Linked DNA regions of Aridibaculum aurantiacum. The protein of the gene in region 1 interacts with the protein of each later gene in a pairwise test. Links are inferred from orthologs where the notes say so. Each region holds a gene or a part of one and is shown on either strand. Other genes may lie near its edges. The genes, in order: J4N22_RS00160 and priA.

The links.
Region 2: the proteins of J4N22_RS00160 (region 1) and priA interact in binary tests that used the Escherichia coli proteins (3 or more experiments, as listed by UniProt). The link is inferred for Aridibaculum aurantiacum from one-to-one orthologs.

What each region holds. Positions count from the first base shown.
Region 1 is NZ_JAFEWC010000001.1:27,770-38,568, forward strand. Bases 2,535-5,392 are described here. They hold J4N22_RS00160 (single-stranded DNA-binding protein), read left to right. Parts: upstream 2,535-3,673; coding sequence 3,674-4,111; downstream 4,112-5,392. Other genes in these bases: mutY (A/G-specific adenine glycosylase), read left to right, coding at 2,535-3,511; gldE (gliding motility-associated protein GldE), read left to right, coding at 4,194-5,392. Outside these bases: J4N22_RS00140 (Rne/Rng family ribonuclease), read right to left, coding at 1-624; J4N22_RS00145 (tetratricopeptide repeat protein), read right to left, coding at 974-1,816; J4N22_RS00150 (HU family DNA-binding protein), read right to left, coding at 1,918-2,211; more of mutY, read left to right, coding at 2,429-2,534; more of gldE, read left to right, coding at 5,393-5,540; gliding motility lipoprotein GldD, read left to right, coding at 5,550-6,173; J4N22_RS00175 (DUF3109 family protein), read left to right, coding at 6,270-6,854; J4N22_RS00180 (LutB/LldF family L-lactate oxidation iron-sulfur protein), read left to right, coding at 6,916-8,292; J4N22_RS00185 (polysaccharide deacetylase family protein), read left to right, coding at 8,348-9,640; J4N22_RS00190 (DMT family transporter), read right to left, coding at 9,664-10,593; purH (bifunctional phosphoribosylaminoimidazolecarboxamide formyltransferase/IMP cyclohydrolase), read right to left, coding at 10,631-10,799. UniProt on the Escherichia coli protein: Plays an important role in DNA replication, recombination and repair. Binds to ssDNA and to an array of partner proteins to recruit them to their sites of action during DNA metabolism. Acts as a sliding platform that migrates on DNA via reptation.
Region 2 is NZ_JAFEWC010000001.1:2,646,383-2,657,407, forward strand. Bases 3,020-6,103 are described here. They hold priA (replication restart helicase PriA), read left to right. Parts: upstream 3,020-3,354; coding sequence 3,355-5,853; downstream 5,854-6,103. Other genes in these bases: J4N22_RS11135 (zinc-dependent peptidase), read left to right, coding at 3,020-3,280; J4N22_RS11145 (agenet domain-containing protein), read left to right, coding at 5,949-6,103. In the rest of the region: J4N22_RS11125 (dihydrolipoamide acetyltransferase family protein), read left to right, coding at 1-767; J4N22_RS11130 (DUF2130 domain-containing protein), read left to right, coding at 1,071-2,345; more of J4N22_RS11135, read left to right, coding at 2,345-3,019; more of J4N22_RS11145, read left to right, coding at 6,104-7,268; J4N22_RS11150 (DUF3095 family protein), read right to left, coding at 7,299-8,501; J4N22_RS11155 (HepT-like ribonuclease domain-containing protein), read right to left, coding at 8,593-8,925; J4N22_RS11160 (nucleotidyltransferase family protein), read right to left, coding at 8,918-9,208; J4N22_RS11165 (NAD(P)H-binding protein), read right to left, coding at 9,314-9,982; murB (UDP-N-acetylmuramate dehydrogenase), read left to right, coding at 10,014-11,025.

The DNA.
Region 1 (10,799 bases):
TGTAGTAAGATCTTCGTGAAGTTCAGCAGTATTCTTGCCTTCGGCGGCGGTGCGTACTATCACACCATAATTTTTCTGCTTGATGGCTTCTACAATCTTCTGCAGGCGCTTTCGCTCGTCGCTACTATGTATTTTTTTAGAAACAGCAACTATATCATTGAATGGAGTAAGTACAACAAAACGACCAGGTAGAGATATCTCGCAGCTTAAACGTGGTCCTTTGGCAGCAATTGGCTCTTTTAGAATTTGAACCAATACGTTTGGCTTGCCACCCAGTACTTCATTTATTTTACCGGTTTTTATAATCTCCGGTTCCACTTCGAACTTACTGAAGTCAAAACCACCTTCGCTCTTATCGTTCATCGCGTATTGCGTGAACTTCAAAATAGAACGGGCATATGGGCTGAGATCGGTATAGTGAAGAAAGGCATCCTTTTCGAAACCAACATCTATGAAGGCAGCATTTAAACCGGGAATAAGTTTTTTCACCTTACCCAGGTACAAGTCGCCAACACCAAAAGTGGCATCTGTTAGCTCATTGTGTAGCTCTACAAGCTTTTTATCTTCAAGTAAAGCTATTTCCACCCCTTGTGGGGTAGAGTTTATAATTAATTCTTTGTTCAAAACGCAACTTTTAAAAATTCACACACTGCTCCCGCAAAGGAGCAAATCCTTCTTCTCGTGTTGTTCCAACACAGAGGTATCCTGCCACTTTTAATTGAGATTGATAAGGAAAAGGTAAAAGTTGCAAAACAAGATGGTTGGTAAGACCAGTAGAAAGTAACAAATGCCGGAGATCAAGGTATAATCTCCGGCATAAGGAAATGACAGGATCAGAAAAAGAAAAGATTACTTTCTCTTCTTATGACGATTTTTTCTTAGTCTCTTTTTACGCTTGTGCGTAGCAATTTTATGACGCTTTCTTTTCTTTCCGCAAGGCATGTTCTAATTTATTTAAAATATAAAAAAACGGTTATTTCAATGTCTTTATCCTCTGTTCAAGTTCTTTCTTCACTTCAGGATTTGGAATTTTATCCTTGATATAGGTATACCACTTAATGGCATTTGCTTTATCTCCTTTCCTGTCGTACGATTCTGCAAGGTTGATGGCGGCTTCCAGGTTATCCGGCTCGTTGGCCATTACTATTGTAAATCTTTCAATAGCCCTATCATACTGTCCACTTCGTACACCACCCAATCCCAGTATTAGCTGCGCATACATATTATCCGGGTCCCTTTCAGCAATAGCTCTGATGGGTCCAATACCCTCCATTGGATTGTTGGAGATGTGTCCGAAAATATAACATGCACCTAAGCCAATTCTGCTGCTATCATTAGCAGGATTGAGTTGTAACGCTTGCTCAAAAAGAACTTTCGCATTGCTTGCCAACCATGTTTGCATAGCTGGTTCGCTCTCTGTTTTTAGGTTGTTTAAAAACAAATGGGCAGCAAAGGTGAGGGATTTTTCAGAATTTTCCAACTTGGCCGCTTCAGCGGTATAATGTGCATATGGTTCAAAAAGGCGGGCAGTATCGCCCCAGAAGGCTGCAAGTTGTTGATATGCCTTAAGTTGTTGATTTTTTACGTCGCCGCGTACTACTGAATTTTCTAAGGCTGTAACACGTTGGATCTGGTCCATATTCAGCCTTTCTTTGGCATGTTTCAGTAGATCATCTATATCTACAGCTTTTTCTGTATGTGGCGTATTTTCAGCTACTGTGGCTACTTTTTTAGCAGGAACAGTATTGCCAAACAAGAAGAGTAACACTGTGGCAATAGCACCAAAAGTTACCAGTAGGATTTGCTGTCTTTTCACGAAAGGCTTTTAATTTGGCGGCAAAAGTATACTAAATGCCTTTCATTCTGGTAAAGCTATACGTTAAAAGCAGCTGATGGCTTAAACTAAAAAAGGAAGTTTTAGGCTTCCTCTTTTCTTTTATTTTTTACCTCGCTTACAAATTCCTTTGCCGGTTTAAAGGCAGGAATGAAATGCTCCGGTATTTCTACGGCAACATTTCGCTTGATGTTTCTACCAATTTTGGCTGCGCGTTTTTTAGTTATAAAACTTCCAAAACCCCGGATGTAGATGTTTTCCCCGTTGGCCAAGCTTTCTTTCACCTCCTTGAACATTGTTTCTAATGTTACCAGTACATCCACTTTTGGAATGCCGGTCTTTTCAGAAATTTGATTTATCAGATCTGACTTTCTCATTGGGTTTTTGTTTTTCTTTTTTTAGCAGCTTTGCCTGGGTTTTCTTTCTTCTATCCAGGAATTTCTGCTTTAATATTTAGAACCCTTATTAATAGCATTACACATCAAAAATAAAAATAAAAGATGTAGCTGCGCACTGTAAATCAAATAGTTATTTGACTTATATAATTATTAGCTGATGCATAAACATCTTTTATAGCCTATGAAAAACCTGCACATGAATAAGCCTTATTTCCAGAACGAATTCATATACAAACTTCTAGACTGGCATGATTCTGAAAATAAAAGAACCATGCCATGGAAGGGTGAAAAAGACCCTTATAAAATTTGGCTAAGCGAGATTATTCTTCAGCAAACGCGTGTTGCACAAGGTCTTGCATACTACGAAAGATTTGTATCTGCGTTTCCTACCATACAAGCCTTAGCCAGTGCCCCTGATACGGAGGTTTATAAACTATGGGAGGGTTTAGGTTATTATTCCCGGTGCAGGAACTTAATAGCTACTGCCAGAGAGGTGGCTGCTCAAGGTCATTTTCCATCTTCTTACGAAACACTTTTACAATTAAAAGGAGTTGGACCATATACCGCCGCCGCCATTGCTTCGTTTGCTTTTGGCTTACCGCATGCCGTTGTGGATGGTAATGTGTACCGGGTGCTGTCAAGATACTTTGGGGAAAGTGTACCTATAGACTCCACAAAAGGAAAGCAGCTCTTCAATGAGTTGGCTACTAAACTTTTATACCAACCCGAACCGGCCAAGTATAACCAAGCTATCATGGATTTCGGAGCTATCGTATGTACGCCTCAACAGCCAGCTTGCGAAGCTTGTCCTTTGCAATACAGGTGTATCGCCTATCAAAAAGGAAAGGTTGACCTGCTGCCTGTAAAAGAAAAGGTGATGGTAATAAAGCATCGCTGGTTTTACTACTTTGTTTTTTTATACCAGGGGCACGTAATGGTGCGCCAAAGGTTGGGTAAAGACATCTGGCAAAACCTCCATGAGTTCTACTTGATTGAATCTTCAAAAAGGCAACAATTGACCAGACCGCAGGTTATAAAGCTATTACATCAAATTGAAATAAAAGATTTCTCGTTACTTGAAATAATACAGGAACATAAGCAACAACTAACCCATCAATCACTTGTAATACAGCTTGCGATAGTGCGAGTGCATGAACATCCAAAGACGCTAAATGAGTTTTCGTTAATAGACCCGGGTAAGATGGATGACATAGCTTTTCCAAAAACCTTAAAAGCCTTTGTTCCTCATATACAATCACTGGTTCAATCTGCTGGTTAGAAATGAAAAATTGCATGGACGAAGACGCATGATGTACACTTGTTTTGATTCATATATTAGAAAAAGAACAATTTTTTTTTTCACCTTGAATTGTGTCGCAAAAACAATTAATTTTAAAAGGCTAACCTATCATCAGGCGATTAATCATTAAATAAGATCATCATGAGAGGTGTAAACAGAGTAATGCTAATTGGCAATCTTGGTAAAGATCCGGACGTACAATACCTGGAAGGAAACATTGGTGTAGCAAAATTTAGTTTAGCAACTACGGAGACCTATAAGGATCGTGGGGGCAAGCTTGTTTCGCAAACAGAATGGCATACTGTAGTGCTATGGCGCGGACTTGCAGAACTTGCCCAGAAATACTTACACAAAGGAAGCCTTGTTTACATAGAAGGTAGATTAAGAACCCGCAGTTGGGAGGATAAAGAAGGAAATAAAAAATTTGCTACAGAGGTTGTTGGTGACAACCTGATAATGCTGGATAAGCGCGGCGAAGGCCATGGTTTACATAACATTGCACATCACGATACTCTAGAAGGTATGACCAGTGCAGACATGCCACCCATAGGTGAACCTTCGGAAGATCTTCCTTTTTAAGTGAACCCATTTATATATTTGTGTACAAAAACATGCTGGCAAACTTTTTAAGCGCCAGTTATTATTCATCAAAAACTTGATTTTGGATCATCACTCGGTACTTATTTATAAATTTCTTCCTGCTTATTTTGCTGCCATCACCCCCCAGGCTACTACTATTTTAATATTCCTGCTACTGTTTTTCCTGGTGATCTCGTTTTTTGTTTCAGGAGCTGAGGTTGCATTTTTTTCGCTTACATACAAAGATGTAAATATGCTGAAGACCAAGCAGCAACGTTCGTACAAACGAATAGTTGACCTGCTTGAACAGCCTAAAACATTGCTGGCTTCATTGCTGATAGCTAATAGCTTTGTCAACATTGCTATTATCATCATCTCCAACTTTGTGATAGATGAAATGATACCGCTCAACAACCAGTTATGGTGGGTTGAGTTTTTGATCAAAGTAGTTACAGTTACTTTTCTATTGGTGCTTTTTGGTGAAGTAATGCCTAAAGTAATGGCTACTCAAAATAATATCAGGTTTGCAAAAGATGCCGGGCCGTTAGTTGAAACCATCTCTTACCTTTTCAGAGGTTTTAGTAAACGACTCGTCTTTACCTCCGATTTTATAGAGCGTAAACTAGCAAAGAAATCCAGCTCATCTTATAGCCTAGAAGAACTTGATCATGCAATTGATATTACTTCCGAAACGGAAGCATCAGCCAAGGAAAAGAACATTTTGAAAGGGATTGTGAAGTTTGGTAATATTTCAGCCAAGCAAGTTATGAAAGCGCGGCTGGATGTTAGCGGTCTTGAATATGACACCACATTTGGCGACCTGGTGAAAAAGGTGGAAGAGCTGCACTATAGCAGGTTACCGGTTTTCAAGGAAGATATGGATGAAGTGGTTGGTATGATTCATACGAAAGATCTACTTCCTTTTTTAGATAAGCCCGATGACTTTGACTGGCACCCGATCATGCGTCCTCCTTACTTTATCCATGAGCAAAAAATGATAGAAGACCTGCTGAAGGACTTCCAGACCAAGCGAATACATTTTGCTATAGTGGTAGATGAATTTGGCGGCACCAGCGGTATCGTTACACTGGAAGATATCATGGAAGAGATCATTGGTGACATAAAAGATGAATTTGATGAAGAGGACATTGCTCACGTTAAAATAGATGAACACAATTACATCTTTGAAGGCAAGACAATGATCAACGATGTCTGCAGGCTGATGGAACTGCCATCGGAAACTTTTGATGAAGTGCGCGGAGAAAGTGAATCGCTGGCAGGACTGGTATTAGAACTTGCAGGTGATATTCCGCACCGTGACCAGGTAATCACTTCAGGCGATTTTCTATTTACCGTAATGGAAGTGGAGAAAAATCGTTTGCAAAAAATTAAGGTCACCATTCAGCAACAAGCACCTGAGGAAGTGTAGTTTTGAAAGATGAAGTTTTACATGCGTTCTCTTTTGTTCTTGTCCAATATGTTCAAACTTATTCTTGTTATCCTTATTCTCGGTTGCACCATTTCAGCATGTAACAGCGATTACACAGCAAAGCCTAAAGGATATTTTAAAATAAATTTTCCTGAAAAGAAATACCAGCTATTCGATCAGCCGGGCTACCCGTACCAGTTTGAATATCCGGTGTATGCCAACATTGTAAAAGATACCAGCTTCTTTGGAGAGGCTACTGAAAACCCGTGGTGGATAAATGTAGACTACCCGCAGTTCAACGGCAAGGTGCATATTAGCTATAAGGAAATTGGTAAGAATAACTTCGACAAGTTGGTTACCGATGCTTACACCATGACCAATAAGCATACGCTTAAAGCCTACAGCATCAATGATTCCCTCATCACTACGCCCAATGAAGTGCATGGTGTTTATTTTAAGGTAGGGGGTAATGTAGCTACAGGCAACCAGTTTTTCCTCACTGACTCTACCAGGCATTTTTTGCGCGGGGCATTGTATTTCGATGCTACGCCCAACGAAGATTCGTTACTGGTGGTAAATCGTTTTCTGCAGGAAGATCTGAAGCACATGATCAATACTTTCAAATGGAAGTAAACCAACAATGTAGCTCAACTGGCTTTAGTTTCGTTTTCTACTGATGTTTATTCTACCGCTTATTTAAAAACTATCTTCGCCGCAAGAAATTATACTATGATAGCTATTGACAATGTACTGGTAAGTGACGAGGTAGTAGAAGAGCAGTTTGTATGCGACCTTACCAAGTGCAAAGGTGGATGCTGCGAAGACGGGGATGCCGGTGCTCCACTGGAGGTGAGTGAACTGGAAGAACTACGGAAAGTATACGCGCTTGTTGAACCTTACATGACCGAAGAGGGTAAGCGTGAAATAGAGCGCCAGGGAAAATACCTTTACGACCAGGAGTTTGGCTGGGTAACACCAACAGTTGGTGGTAAGATCTGCGCCTATGGTTACAGGGACAAACAAGGAATTATAAAATGTGCCATTGAGCAGGCTTACAACGACGAAAAGATCTCGTGGAAAAAGCCGATTAGTTGCCACCTGTTTCCCATCAGGATTAATAAAAGCAGGGACGGCAAAACGGAATATGTGAACTACGAACCACGTCCTGATCTATGCGCTGCGGCATGTAAGCTTGGTAAAAAATTAAAAGTTCCTACTTATATCTTTTTAAAAGAAGCTATTACCAGGAAGTATGGCGAAGAGTTTTACGAAACACTGGAAGCCACAGCAAAATACATGGAAGCGAGTAAGTAAGATCACCATGTGTTTCTTATTAAACCTACTCCACTAATACTGAGCATCTAATTGTACCGCAATGAATGATAATGCTGCATCTTTTATAGCAAAAAGTACCATAAAGGCGGCCGACCTCGAGCACAGGCGAAAGATCAATTTCAACATTAGTAAATACAATGCGGTAGTGCCTGTAGGCAAACTGCAGTTTACCAATGTAGAACTGGCGCGGGAAAGGGCAAAGAATGCCAAATGGCGCGCTATAGAAACTTTAGATCAGCAGTTGGAGCAGTTTGAAAAACAATTTACCAACAGAGGTGGAAAAGTGATCTGGGCAGAAACGGCAGAACAGGCACTAAAAGAAATAGGCGCCATTTGCAAGCAAAAGAACTGCAAGACAGTGGTGAAGAGCAAGAGCATGGTCACCGAAGAAATTCACCTGAACAAGTTCCTGGAGAAACAAGGAATTGAAAGCGTAGAGACTGACCTGGGTGAATACATACAACAACTGGATGACGAGCCGCCGTATCATATTGTAACTCCCGCCATGCACAAAAGCAAGGAGGATGTGGCAAAACTATTTGCAGAAAAACTAGGCACTTCACCTGATCTTACACCCGAACAACTTACTATAGTAGCGCGTCATAAGCTGCGTGAGAAATATGTGGCCGCCGAAGTGGGTGTTACGGGAGCCAACTTCATTATCAGCGATATTGGAGGGGTAGCCGTAACAGAAAATGAAGGCAATGCCCGACTTAGTAGCGCATTTCCAAAAACCCATATTGTAATTGTAGGCATTGAAAAAGTTATTCCAACGATGGCCGATCTAGCCTTGTTCTGGCCGCTGTTGTCAACCTTTGGTACTGGGCAAAAAGTGACGGTTTACAATTCAATAATAAGTGGTCCCCGGCAGGCAAATGAAGTAGATGGTCCGGAAGAAATGTACGTGATACTGCTGGACAATGGCAGAACAAATCTTTTAGCCAATCCCACCACTCGTGAAGCATTGTACTGCATTAGGTGCGGTGCATGTTTAAATGCATGCCCTGTTTACAAGAACATTGGTGGTCATGCATACGAAGCAACTTACAGTGGCCCGATAGGCAGTGTGATCACGCCACACCTGAAGGATATGGATGACTTTAAGCATTTAAGTTATGCATCATCGTTGTGTGGCAACTGTACACAGGTATGCCCGGTGCGTATCAACCTGCATGAATTGCTGTTAGAGAACAGGCATGAATCGGTTGAATTTGGAATGGCTTCATTGAGCGAAAAGTTTGCTTGGAAAGGTTGGAAGATGGCCATGATGAACCGGAAATGGATGAATATGGGTAATGGTAAAATGAAGAATATGGTGATCAACAAGATCTTCAAGCCGTGGACTGCCCACAGAGGTCATCTTGATTTTTCGCAGAAAACCTTCAATGAATTGTGGAAGGAGAAGAATGGAGAATAGAGCATGTTTCAACTGTGATAAGTAGAGATGGTATATCTTGAGCCTACCGATGCTAATGCTTATTTACATTCCTAGTTCAACAGCCCGCACTCAATACATCTTCTCCACTTTATCGGCGGCTATGGGTGTTGAATACAAGATCACCACGCATGTAGAAGAATACCTTGCTTTTGCGGGGCCGCGCATCAATTACTCCAATGAACGATTAACAACAGGTGAGGTTTGGATAGAACCTGTTTCTCTATTATATAAAACAGGCGTACATCAACAGGATATTACATGTTTCGAATGGAGCGGTGTAAAAGCTTTTTTTGCCTCTGGTGGAGATTTACCTTTTGATGTTTTTGCTGCAGCTTTCTATTTGCTTACACGTTACGAAGAATACCTTCCGCACAAGCAGGATATGTATGGCAGGTATGCACATGAGAATAGCATCGCGTATAGAAATGGATTTCTTCACCAGCCACTTATAAACCTTTGGCTTCAGCGATTTGAAAAGATTTTATTACAGAAGTTTCCTGCATTACAATTCTCTCCTCCATCTTTTGCTTTTACTCCCACATACGATATAGACATTGCCTGGGGCTACCGGCATAAAGGATTTTTGAGAAATGCAGGCGGGTTTGCAAAGGCATTAACCAAAGGCCGAATCAAAGATGTATTCCAAAGGCTGCGTGTATTGCTGGGTAAGCAAAAAGATCCATTTGATGTATATGATTGGCTGGATGAACTGCACCGGGTCCATCAACTGCAGCCTATTTATTTTTTCTTATTAGCACAGCAAAACAAAGGCTACGACAAGAATATTCTTCCTTCTTACTCAGCTTACCAACAGCTGGTAAAACGGCATGCAGAGAAGTATAATACAGGCATTCATCCTTCGTGGCAGAGTGGCGATGATGATAATAAGTTGCAACAAGAGATACATCTTCTTGCATCACTTGCAGGTAATGTTGTAAAAAGCAGGCAGCATTATATCCGCATGACTTTGCCCAAAACCTACAGGCGTTTACTTGCTGCAGGTATACAAGAAGATTATTCGATGGGCTATGGGAGCATCAATGGATTTAGGGCTTCTTATTGTTTACCATACAAATGGTACGATCTAGAAAAGGATGAAGAGTCAAACCTGCTGATTTTTCCTTTCTGCTACATGGAAGCTAATTCGCTTTTTGAACAGCATTATTCAGCAGCCCAAGCCTTTGATGAACTGAAACAATACTACGAGCAGGTAAAGCAGGTAAATGGACACATGATCACCATCTTTCATAATCACCTTCTTTCGATGGAGCCTGCACAGCTTGAATGGCGGAAAATGTATGAGCGCTTTTTACAAGAAATGGTGTAACCAATGCGCACCTATAGCAGTGGTCATCTTTTCTTAATACTCCTATTCACGATGTAAACACCCACAAGTGTTACCAGTGAACCAATGATGATGGTGAACGTAAGTTTTTCTTTTAGTACTACTGCACCAATGAGTAAAGCAATGATAGGGTTAAAGTAGCCGTAAAGGGAGGCAATGGCAACCGGGAGATGTTTCATAGTGTAGATCATCCCGACGAAGGCAGCAACTGAACCAATAGCAATCAGGTAGGAAACAGCCATCCAGGATTGAGTCGGCACTGCGCTAAAAGGTATATTATTTCCGGTGCAGATGGCAAGCAGGTATATAAGGAACGAACCGAGGAACATCTGCCAACCCATTGCATAGTAAGGGTTCATTTTCAACTTTGACCTTGCCACTAATATTGTTCCTATACTCCACGAAATAGTAGAAAATAAACAGAGCGATATGCCGAACACATACCCATCAGGTTGGTGATGAAACGCGTTCTGGTAAAACACTAGGCTCAAGCCTGCAATGCCCATGATCATTCCTAATACAGTAAACCTGTTGTTTGGACTGTTCCTGAACCAGATCATTTCTATGATAACTACGAAGAGCGGGAACAGTGTTCCTATAAGAGCAGCCATTCCACTGGGCACGTATTTGATGCCCCAGGTGGTAATGCCATTGGCTAGCACAATCATAAACAGAGACATTAGCAGCAGCCACTTGAAGTCTCCGAGCTTTGGCCAAGGTTCGCCTTTTAGCTTAAAGAAGGAAAGAAAGATCAGGCCCGCACAAAATTGCCTGATGTAAGCGAGCTGCAGACCAGGAATTCCTTGCACGCCTATTTTACTTACCACCCAGGTACTACCCCAAAACAGGCTGATAGCTGCAAGTGCCAAATAAGCTTTTTTGTTCGTGGGCTTTGGCTCCTCCAACGCTATTGCTGCCGGTTCTATCTTGTCCATTTTGCCTGTGGAATTTATCCTTTGCTGCGCTGCAAAATCAATGCTTAAAGTGACGCATGCCTGTCATTACCATTGCGAGGTTCTTTTCTACGCAATAGTCAATGCTGTCTTTATCCCGAATAGAGCCACCAGGTTGTATGAAAGCATGGATACCTTCAGCATAAGCTATCTGTACACAATCATTAAAAGGAAAGAAAGCATCTGAT
Region 2 (11,025 bases), 2.6 Mb from region 1 along the record:
TGGCGCCAGCCGTTATAGAAGAAAAAGCACAACCTCAAGAGTACACTGCTCCTACTGGTAATGTAGAAATCATAGAAATGGATCGCATGCGCAAGATGATTGCCAAGCACATGGTGATGAGCAAGGCAACCAGCCCGCACGTTACCAGCTTTGCTGAAGCAGATGTGACCAACATGGTGGTATGGCGCAACCGCGTAAAGAGCCAGTTCGAGAAGCAAGAGGGCACGAAGATTACCTTCACACCGCTATTCATCGAGTGCATCACCAAAGTGATCAAGCGCTTTCCTTACATCAACTGCTCTGTAGAAGGTGATCGCATCATCCTAAAAAAAGACATCAATATAGGAATGGCTACTGCCTTACCTAGTGGTAACCTGATCGTTCCGGTTATACGCAATGCAGATTACCTGAACCTGGTTGGCCTGAGCAAATCTGTCAATTCACTTGCTGATAGTGCCCGCAACAACCGCCTGAAACCAGACGATACTGCAGGTGGCACTTTCACTATGACCAACGTTGGCACCTTTGGAAGCCTGATGGGAACTCCAATCATCAACCAGCCACAGGTAGCTATACTTGCTGTCGGCGCTATAAAAAAACGTCCGGTAGTTTTAGAAACCCCTGAAGGTGATGCCATAGGAATTCGTCACATGATGTACCTGTCGCTTAGCTACGACCACCGCGTAGTTGATGGCAGCATCGGCGCCAGCTTCCTTACTGAAGTAGCTAAGGAATTTGAAAACTGGGACATCAACCGCAAATGGTAGTTAATAGCAGCAACTGCTGCAGGTAAATAACTTGTTTGTTTGATAAGCCATCAATTTGTTGATGGCTTTTTTTATGTCACTAGTTTGCTACCATTCTCCTGTTTCCGTTGCGCATTTATCCAAAGTATGGCTGCTACTCCTGATGTACAATAGCATTTAAGGCTTCTACTTAATTGAATTTCTGTAACATGCACTTTTACATTTACCTACAGCTGAGTTATAAACACCGTGTGGTAAAACAAATCATCAACATTTTCTACATATTCAGTAGTATTGCTAATACTTTTAGTAAAACTGCACGTTATGTCCACATTAATGATTAGTTGCCCAAGTTGCCTCGCCAAGTTTGAACCAGGAGAAGCTTTCATGAAAGATTTTGAAACACAGGCTCGCCAAAAAATGGCGACGGAATGGCAAAAGCTAAAGGCGGAAGTAGACAAAGACAAACTAGCCATTCAACAACAGAAAGAACAACTGGCAAAACAACAGCAGCAGCAGGAGCAGGAAATTCAACACCGATTACAGGTAGAAAAGCAAAAGCTGCAGCAGGAACTGCAGGATAGCATCCGCAAATCTGTAGCCTCAGATTTTGAGAACCAGCTAAAGATGCTGCAACAATCGCTGAACGATGGTGAAGAGAAGCTGAAGGAAGCAAGACGTAAAGAGCTGGAATTCATGCAGAAAGAGCAGGCACTTAAAGTAAAGCAGGAGGAGCTGGAGCTGGAAATGCAAAAACGTTTTATGCAGGAAAGAGAGAAACTTTCGGTAGAAATCCGCGAGGTGGAGAAACTGAAGATACAGCAGATAGAAGATGAGTTTAAGCTACGGCTTGCAGAGAAAGAGAAACAACTGGAGGACCAGAAGAAGCTGGCAGAGGAAATGCGCCGCAAAGCTGAACAAGGCAGCATGCAACTGCAGGGTGAGGTCCAGGAGCTGATGCTGGAAGAGATCCTGCGCACCGGTTTTCCATTTGATAAAATAGTACCTGTGGGCAAAGGAGTACGTGGTGCAGATTGTATCCAGGTGGTATGCAACCCCTTTGGTAACGAGTGTGGGAAGATCATTTACGAGAGCAAGCGTACCAAAGACTTTGCCAACGACTGGATAGATAAACTGAAAGCGGATATGCGTTCGCAGGGTGCAGATATTGCAGTAATTGTAACTCAGGCTCTGCCCAAAGACATGGAAAGGTTTGGTGAAAAAGATGGTGTATATATCTGCACATTTGCTGAAGTAAGAAGCCTTTCTGCTGTTCTCCGTACAAGTATTCAAAAGGTTTTTGCACTTACCTGTAGCCAGGAAAACAAGGGTGAAAAGATGAACATGCTGTACGACTATCTCACCAGCAATGAATTTGCAGAGCAGTGGAACGCGATCAGGGAAGGTTTTATGAGCATGCGCATGAGCATTCAAAAAGAGCGCGATGCAATGGAGCGGCTATGGAAAGCACGTGAAAAGCAGTTGGAAAAAGTGTTGCTGAATGCGGCACACATCCGTGGTTCTATAGAAGGTATAGCCGGGGCCGATGCAGTGAACCTGAACCTGCTGGAAGAAAATGACACCATACTGGTAGATTAATGCTACTTATTCAATATAACCAGACTACAGAGCCATCAGGTGGTTTAGACGCCTTGTTAGGATGCATCATTTTTGGTTGCGTGATCTATGCACTTGCTGCCACTATTCATTATTTAGAAGCCAGGCACCGCAGGATCGGCTACCAAAAACATATTATCCAGGCGCAGCCCGACTACCTGGTGTACTATGGCTGGAACCTCGGCATCAAAAGGCCGGAGATAGAAAAGATCCTGAACAAATATTTCCCTTACTACCAGTCGCTGAGTGAGCCGCTCAAGTTCCGGTTCACCAGGCGGCTGGAGAATTTCATGAGCGAAAAGATCTTCATCATCCGCCACCACGAAGGTTTTAAAGAAATGCCGGTGCTGATGAGCGCAGCTGCCATCCAGATAAGCTTTGGGCTTAAGCGGTACATGCTGCCTTTCTTCCGGTACATACAAATACATCCCGAAGCCTACTTTGCTGACGATTCTTTGCGCATACTGGCTGGCCATGTGCAGGGGCAAACAATTACGGTAGCTTGGAATCATTTTCTAACCAACTACCAATATGCCGACGGTATAAATGTAGGACTGCACGAAATGGCGCATGCTCTTTATTACCAGCACATGATTGCAGACCTGATGAAGCACCGACCTTTTGTTGACAACTTCAACGAAGTGATGGAGAGATGCGAGAAGAATTACTACACCGCCAGGATGAACGCGCACCAGCTTTTTACCGATAATGCTTTCAAGGATCTACAGGAGTTTTGGGCTGAAAGCCTGGAGATCTTCTTTGAAAAACCTGTGCAGATGAAGCTTTTCTACCCTGATCTTTTCCAGGGATTGTGTACCCTGCTACAGCAGGACCCAGCAAACAAACGCACACCACTTTTACAAGGTGAGAGGAAGATCTGGCAGCAGCTACCTTTTCTCAACAGGAAGATTGCATGAGGATTTAAAAATGAAGCTGTTATAGTTGCTGCTCAACCTCGTTTTACAAGTACTTCCTTCTTATTTTGCACTTCATGAACGCGGCTCCAGAAACCAGTGAAACTCTTTTTCCTGCTAAACAACAATTGTATGCAGAGGTTATTGTGCCACTGGCGCTTCCGAAAAACTACACCTGGGCTATACCATCGCACCTGCAGAAGGCGATACAGCAGGGTTGCCGGGTAGAGGTCGGATTAGGCAAGAACAAGCGTTACGCAGGTATTGTAAAAATCATTCACGATCAAAAGCCGGCTGCTTTCACACCTAAAGAGATTATAAACCTCCTGGATGCTGATCCACTCGTTTACCCCGTACAACTACAACTATGGGAGTGGTTGGCGGATTACTACATGTGTACAGAAGGAGAAGTGATGCAGGCGGCGCTGCCTTCGCACCTCAAGTTGTCGAGCGAAACTATCCTGTCTTATAATGAAGAATTTGGTGAGGATTATTCCAATCTGGGTGATGAGGAATACCTGGTAACTGAGGCGCTGCAAATAAAAAAGGAGTTGAAGCTAAGCGAGGTGCAACAGATACTGGATGCATCGCACGTATACCCGGTGATAAAGAAACTGATCGAAAAAGGGGTATGCGTGGTTTGGGAGGCGCTAAAAGAAAAATACAAGGAGAAAAAGGAGACCTATGTTCTGCTCCATCCTGACTATCACACCGAGCAAAACCTGGCAACACTGCTAAACGACTGGAGCAAGAATAAAGCTCCAAAACAATTAGAATTGTTGCTGGCTTACCTGCACCTGATGAAAACAGCAGGTGAAGTAACACAACCTGAATTGTTGAAAAAAGCCAATGCAACTGCGGCGCATTTAAAAGGACTGGCTGATAAGCATATCCTGAAACTGGAAAAGCGTTCGCTGGACCGGCTGCCTGGTTTGCCTAAAGATGTGAAGATTGATTTTGAACTATCAAAAGTACAACAACATGCTGCAGCAGAAATTCAGCAGTCATTGATGGAAAAGCCGGTGTGCCTGCTGCAGGGAGTTACTTCAAGTGGCAAAACACAGATATACATCAAGCTTATTGAGCAGGTGATAAAAGAAGGCAAGCAGGTATTGTATATGCTGCCGGAGATAGCCCTTACGGCACAGATCATCCGCCGGCTGCAGATCTATTTTGGCGGCTATATCACCATCTATCATTCAAAATTCAACCCGAACGAGCGGGTGGAGATATGGAATAAGATAAGAAGCGGAGATACCAAAGTGGTGCTCGGAGCACGCTCATCGCTTTTCCTGCCTTTCAAAAATCTCGGGCTTGTGATTGTAGATGAAGAACATGATCCGTCCTTCAAACAACAAGATCCTGCACCGCGCTACCATGCCCGCGATGCAGCCATTTATTATGCTGCTTTATATGGCGCGCAGGTTCTGCTCGGAAGTGCTACGCCTTCTATAGAAAGTTACCACAATGCCAAAACAGGCAAATACGGGTTTGTTCATCTAACGCAGCGGTATGGAAATGTTCAACTGCCGGAGATAGAGATCGTTGATGTAAAAACCATTTTTCCACGGGATAAAGAAAAAATATTGCTAACCCCTCCCCTGCTGGGCGCCATCTTCGATGCTTTGGAGCAAAAGAAGCAGGTGATACTTTTCCAGAATAGGCGTGGCTATGTGCCGTACCAGCTCTGTGGCACCTGTGGATGGATTCCTCAATGCGAACAGTGCGACGTTACCCTCACCTATCACAAAGCAAAGAACCGGCTGCAGTGTCACTATTGCGGCAGCTCGTACCCGGTAGTTATAACCTGTGCAGCATGCGGCAGCCACAATTTTGTTCAAAAAAGCTTTGGTACCGAAAAGCTGGAAGAGGCGCTGGTGGAGGCTTTCCCACAAGCCAAAGTTGCCCGCATGGACTACGACAGCATTAAAGGCAAGAATGACCACGATGCTCTTATAAAGCTTTTTGAGCAGCAGAAAATAGACATTCTTGCAGGTACACAGATGGTGGTAAAAGGACTAGATTTTGAACATGTAAACCTGGTGGGAATTGTGGATGCAGATGGCATTTTGAATTTTACTGACTTCAGGGTAAACGAAAGAGGCTTCCAGCTAATGGAGCAGGTTAGCGGTCGGGCAGGCAGGCGCGGCGACCGTGGTAAAGTGCTGATACAGGTAAGCAAAACAGATCATCCTGTATTGAAGTTTGTACAGGAGCACGATTATGATAAAATGTACCAGTACGAGATCGAGAACAGGAAGATGTTCTTTTACCCGCCATTCTCACGCATCATCCAGGTGACGTGCAAGCACAAGGAAAAGAACATTGCTGAGGAAGCAGCCAACATAATGGCGCAATTCCTGAAAACGAAATATGAAAAGTACTTAAGTGGACCAGCCGAACCAGTGATCAACCGGGTGCGAAACCAGTACCTGTTTGAGATATTACTGAAACTACCGCGACAGGCACAGCTTATTAAAGAATGCAAGCAGGAGATACTGCAACAGGTAGTCATCATCCAAAGCAACAAACGCTACCGCAGCGTTAGCATCATACCAGATGTGGATGCTAATTAAGATGGCTAATGTATGAAAGCTACTGGTACAGCTTCGAACAAAGTGGTTTTCAAATCATAATTTTTTCTACTTTCAACCCCTCCAAAAAATTTACCATGGTTAGAAAATTTTACCTGCAACTCCTGCTGTTAATCTTTGGTTTCTTTTCTGCACTTCAATCTTTTGCTCAAGAACTAAAGGTTGGAACACGAGTGGAAATATCTTATTCTGGTAGCTGGTACAAAGGCAGCATCCTGCAAGTAAAAGGAGATGAATATTACGTGAAGTATGATGACTACAGTGATGTCTGGAATACATGGGTTAAGGCCGACAAATTACGCGTACTCACAACTGCTACACCTACGGCCCATCAAGTTGGTACTTCAGCCTTTGCTGCAGGAGCGATGGTTGAATATTTCACAGATAACAAATGGTATCCTGGAAAAATATTGGAAGTAAAAGATAACAAGTACAAGTTTAGGTACGATGAATACAGTAGTGTATGGGATGTATGGGTAAATGCCGACAGGCTGCGGCCACGCAATGGCAACGGAAGCAATACAGGTGGAGCAGGTAATACAGGCAACTTAGGTAATAACGGGAACAGTGGTACCGGCGGCGGTAATGGTACAGGTTCTGTTACGCCAGCAACTACTTATGCTGCCGGCGAAATGGTGGACATTTTTTCTGATGGCAGATGGTATTACGGTAAAGTTCTGCAGGTAAAAGACGGAAAGTATTTTATTACTTATGACAACTTTAGTCGTGCCTGGGATACCTGGGTTACAGCTGAAAAGCTTCGTAAGCCTGCACCAAAAGTGCATCGGCTAAATGCTACAAAAGAAGTAGAAGCAAGAGGTTATGGTACAGCAACCGGTTTTCCTCGTTTCAAAGTTGGAGATAAAGTGATAGCAAAACAAGCAGGAAATACGTGGCGCTATGCCATTATAAAAGAAATAGGAAAGAAAGGAACCATTTTCGACAAACAATATGTAACCGTGGAGCTGGATGAATATACAGGAGATGAAGTTGGCACCCGGAACTATACCTGGCACGAAGACGTTGCTGGCTTGGTAAGGGAGCCGTGGTGGACACAAAAATACCAAGGTGTTTGGGAAATACGCATACCAGTAGCAATGATAGACAGAACGGATGGATATAAAGTAACCACTACAGTTACTGGTGGTGCATCTCAGCCACCACTCACCATAAATGCTAACGGCACTTATAGCTGGAAACTTTCGGGCAAAACAATAACTGGAAGATGGATACCAGCTGCAAATCACCCGGGCATTACTGTACTGAAGGGTGATGCAGGCGCTGACTGGCAGGTATACCTTGCCAATGATGCATCAACGGTTGCACATTTTAAGAAAGACATCATCTACCTGCAGGCGGAGAACCAGACTTATAAAGAAGGTTATCGATTGAAGTAAGTTGAGGCCTCAAGAAGAATGTTTTAGCTGCTACCGCCCTATTGCTGAAAGTCGCTTTTTACCTTTCAATTCTTTTGCTGCTTCAGTATAGCCACCGTCTGCTCCGTCCACAAAGTGGATGTGATTTTCATTCCTGTTACCGATGTAGCAGGTCATTACGCTTTCCCTGCTGGTAAAGTGGCCGAATACCAACCGGCCTATTTGCTCTTGCTGGTCAAGGTAGGCAACAAAAGCACTGTGTTTGATCCTGGTGGCGGAGATGATGGTGTTGATCCTGCCATCAATGGTTAATATATCTGCATTGGTAATTACCTGCTTCAGGTATTCCTGTCCACGAAGATTATTCACCTTCCAGTTGAACTTGAAGTATAACTTCCCGATAAATGTTTTTAGAAAAGTAGAAATCAAATAACTCCGCTTCCATCTACCGAACCGCACCATCATTTCCTTTTTGATCTTGTTTACGCTCAACATCAGCTTTAGTCGTTCAAAGGAAATAGGATTGCGATTTTCAATGGCTCCATATATCTCATCCATTTTTTGCAGTACATCCGCATACACTTCAGCTTGCAAAGAAGGTTTAACCGCTTCTATCAGGTAGCAAACTACTTCGTTGTCTTCCGCTATTGGTTTTATCTTATCCCACCTGCATTCAAGCCCCTCCATGTTCAGCAAAGCAGGATCATCAACCGCTGCGCCTTTTTCTTCACCGGCGCCTTTTATGATCTTTTCTGCATACTGCAGCCCATCTCCTATCACCACTGCCTTACTTATGCTATTACCAAACCGCACTTTGGCAATTCTTACTGCATGACCTGCCTCTTTGATACTTGCAATAGATAAACTTCCTGAGTGCAATTCAATATTGAAATTTTGGATGCTGTTGTTGTTATGTATCTGCAATCCTTTCAGAACATCATTTAGTATAACAGGCGGAACAAATACAGTTCCCCCATCACCCGTGAAAAAGAAAGGAATTTCGACCTCGGCATCTTTAGCTATGTTGAGAGCTACAACGAGTGAGCTGGCTGCAACAAGATTTACATCATTATGATTACCGGCACTTACGGCAGCAGTAGAATTTTTTACATCAGCGATGATCACATGCCAATCATCCGGTACATCTACAAATCCACCACTTCTAAATAATTCATGAAGGCTGCTGGTGGATGTTGGTAAGTTTTTGTAGAAATTGTTTGAGTACACCTGCAAATGGTCGTTTAGTAAGCCCATTCAAATATCTTACCTGATGAGTGCACAAAATCTGAAGCATGATAAACTTAGAAAAACATGAGAGGGATATAGTCAATTATAGATTTAATTTCTAGGGGATAGATTTAAGTTGAGCAATCAACTGCGGAACAAATGTTTCTTTGATCTGCCAAACAATTGAGTGGTCTATTCCGAAATAATCATGAACTATCCTGTTTCTAAAACCACGAATACGGTTCCAATCGATCTCAGGAAATTGTGACTTGAATTCACCAGGAAGACGGTTAGCTGCTTCACCGATTATTTCAAAATTTCGAATCACTGCATCTACTGTTTTAGCATCATTAGTGAAGGCTTCAAATGTTTGACCCACCGTGTAATCAAGTATTTTTTGTGCACTACCCAGTATATCCTCAACAAGCAGTTTAGGATTACGCTTAGACATATACAATATCTTGTTCTATAGCTTTAAAATACTTGTCTTTGATCCCCTTTCGTGACACAAGATCAACTTTCTTTTGAAGGCGCTGTTCCATGTAATTAGCAAGGTCAACAAATTCAATCCCAATAGGCTGATCAAAATCTACAATAATATCTATGTCGCTTGAAGCTGAGAAATCGTTTGTTAGGATAGAGCCAAACAATCCAATAGACTGAACATGGAACTTTTCAGCTAACTCAGGCTTGAGCTGCTGCAAAACATTTTTTATTTCTGTTAGTTGCTCCATCTACCAAATTTATGAAAGTTGCCTGGGAATATGTTTATTGGCAGTAACTCGTGGAAACCAAAAGAAAATTCATTCATTGCTTTAGGTTCCTAAGCAGCATTCTCATTAACTACGGCCTACCGCCAGTATCTCATCATAATGATAAATATGTATACCGCTTTCACTTCTGGCTGCAGCCGCTACCATGGCACGTGCTACATCTGCAGATTGAATGGCTTTATACTTTCTCCATTTACCAACAAAGAAGAAACCGATGGCTGGATAGATCAGCTTGCCTATCCCCTCGCCCAAACGTTTTTCCTTCCGCTGGCCCAGCAGCAGGCTCGGCCTGAAAATATGTAAGGCTTCAAAACCGTTTTTTGTTATAGCCTCTTCCACCTCTCCTTTTAACCGCAGGTAAAAATTACTACTAGCTACATCAGCACCTACAGACGAAACAAGTGCATATGTATGGAAGCCGGCCTGCTTACCAAAATGAGCTGCATGAACAGGAATATCAAAATCAATTTTTCGATAAGCTGCTTTATCACCTTTCACTTTGCTTTGGGTTGTACCTATACAACAAAAGATGCAGTCACCATTTCCAAGCTTTTGCCTGTAATCATCAAGGTTGTTGAAATCAACCACAACCACCTCAATCTTCTTATGCATAATATCTATAGGTTGCCTTACCAACAGCCTTACTTTTTCGTACCCATTATCTGCTATCAACTGCTGTACTACCTGTTGACCAATAAGGCCTGTAGCTCCTAATACAACTGCGGTTAGTGCCATAATTGTTTATTTTGCGCCCTACAAGAGCAGCATGCAAATTCAAGAAAATATCTCACTCAGGCCTTACAATACTTTCGGCATAGATGTAACAGCCAGGTTTTTCACTTCGTTCAATTCACTGGAATCTTTGCAGGAGTTGGTCACGTCGCCTCTCTTCAACAGCCAGCCTCACATGGTACTGGGTGGCGGTAGCAATGTATTGTTTACCTCTAACTACAATGGGCTTGTTCTAAGGAATGAACTAACGGGAATTGAGCGTGTGAATGAGGACGCTGATCATTATTATATACGCGCTGCAGCCGGCGAAAACTGGCACCAGTTTGTTCTGCACTGCATTGAAAATAATTATGCGGGAGTAGAAAATCTAAGCCTGATACCCGGTAATGTAGGCGCTAGTCCTATGCAAAACATAGGCGCTTATGGAGTAGAAATTAAGGATGTTTTTCATGAACTGGAAGCTTACTCAATTGCCAATAATACGGCAGTAATATTCAATAAAGAAGATTGTGAATTTGGTTACCGTGAGAGTGTCTTCAAAAAGAAATACAAAGGCAAGTTTATCATTACTAGCGTAACCTTCAGGCTTAGCAAACAAGCCAACTTCAATACGTCATATGGAGCTATACAGCAAGAGCTTGATGCAATGGGCGTGCAGCAGTTGAATATAGCTGCTATTTCGCAAGCTGTTATTAATATCAGGAGAAGCAAATTACCTGACCCTGCAGTGACTGGAAATGCCGGTAGTTTCTTTAAAAATCCGACTATACCTAACGAACAGTTTGAACAACTGAAACAGCAACACCCCGCCATTGTTGGTTATTCTGCCGGCACTTCGCAAACAAAAGTGGCCGCTGGATGGTTGATAGAACAAGCCGGATGGAAAGGTTATAGAACAGGTGATGCAGGATGCCATCCTAAGCAAGCGCTGGTGTTGGTAAACTATGGCCACGCCACAGGCAACCAGGTTTATGCATTATCCGAGGAGATCGTACAAAGTGTGCAAGATAGGTTTGGCATAATCCTAGAGAGAGAAGTAAATATTA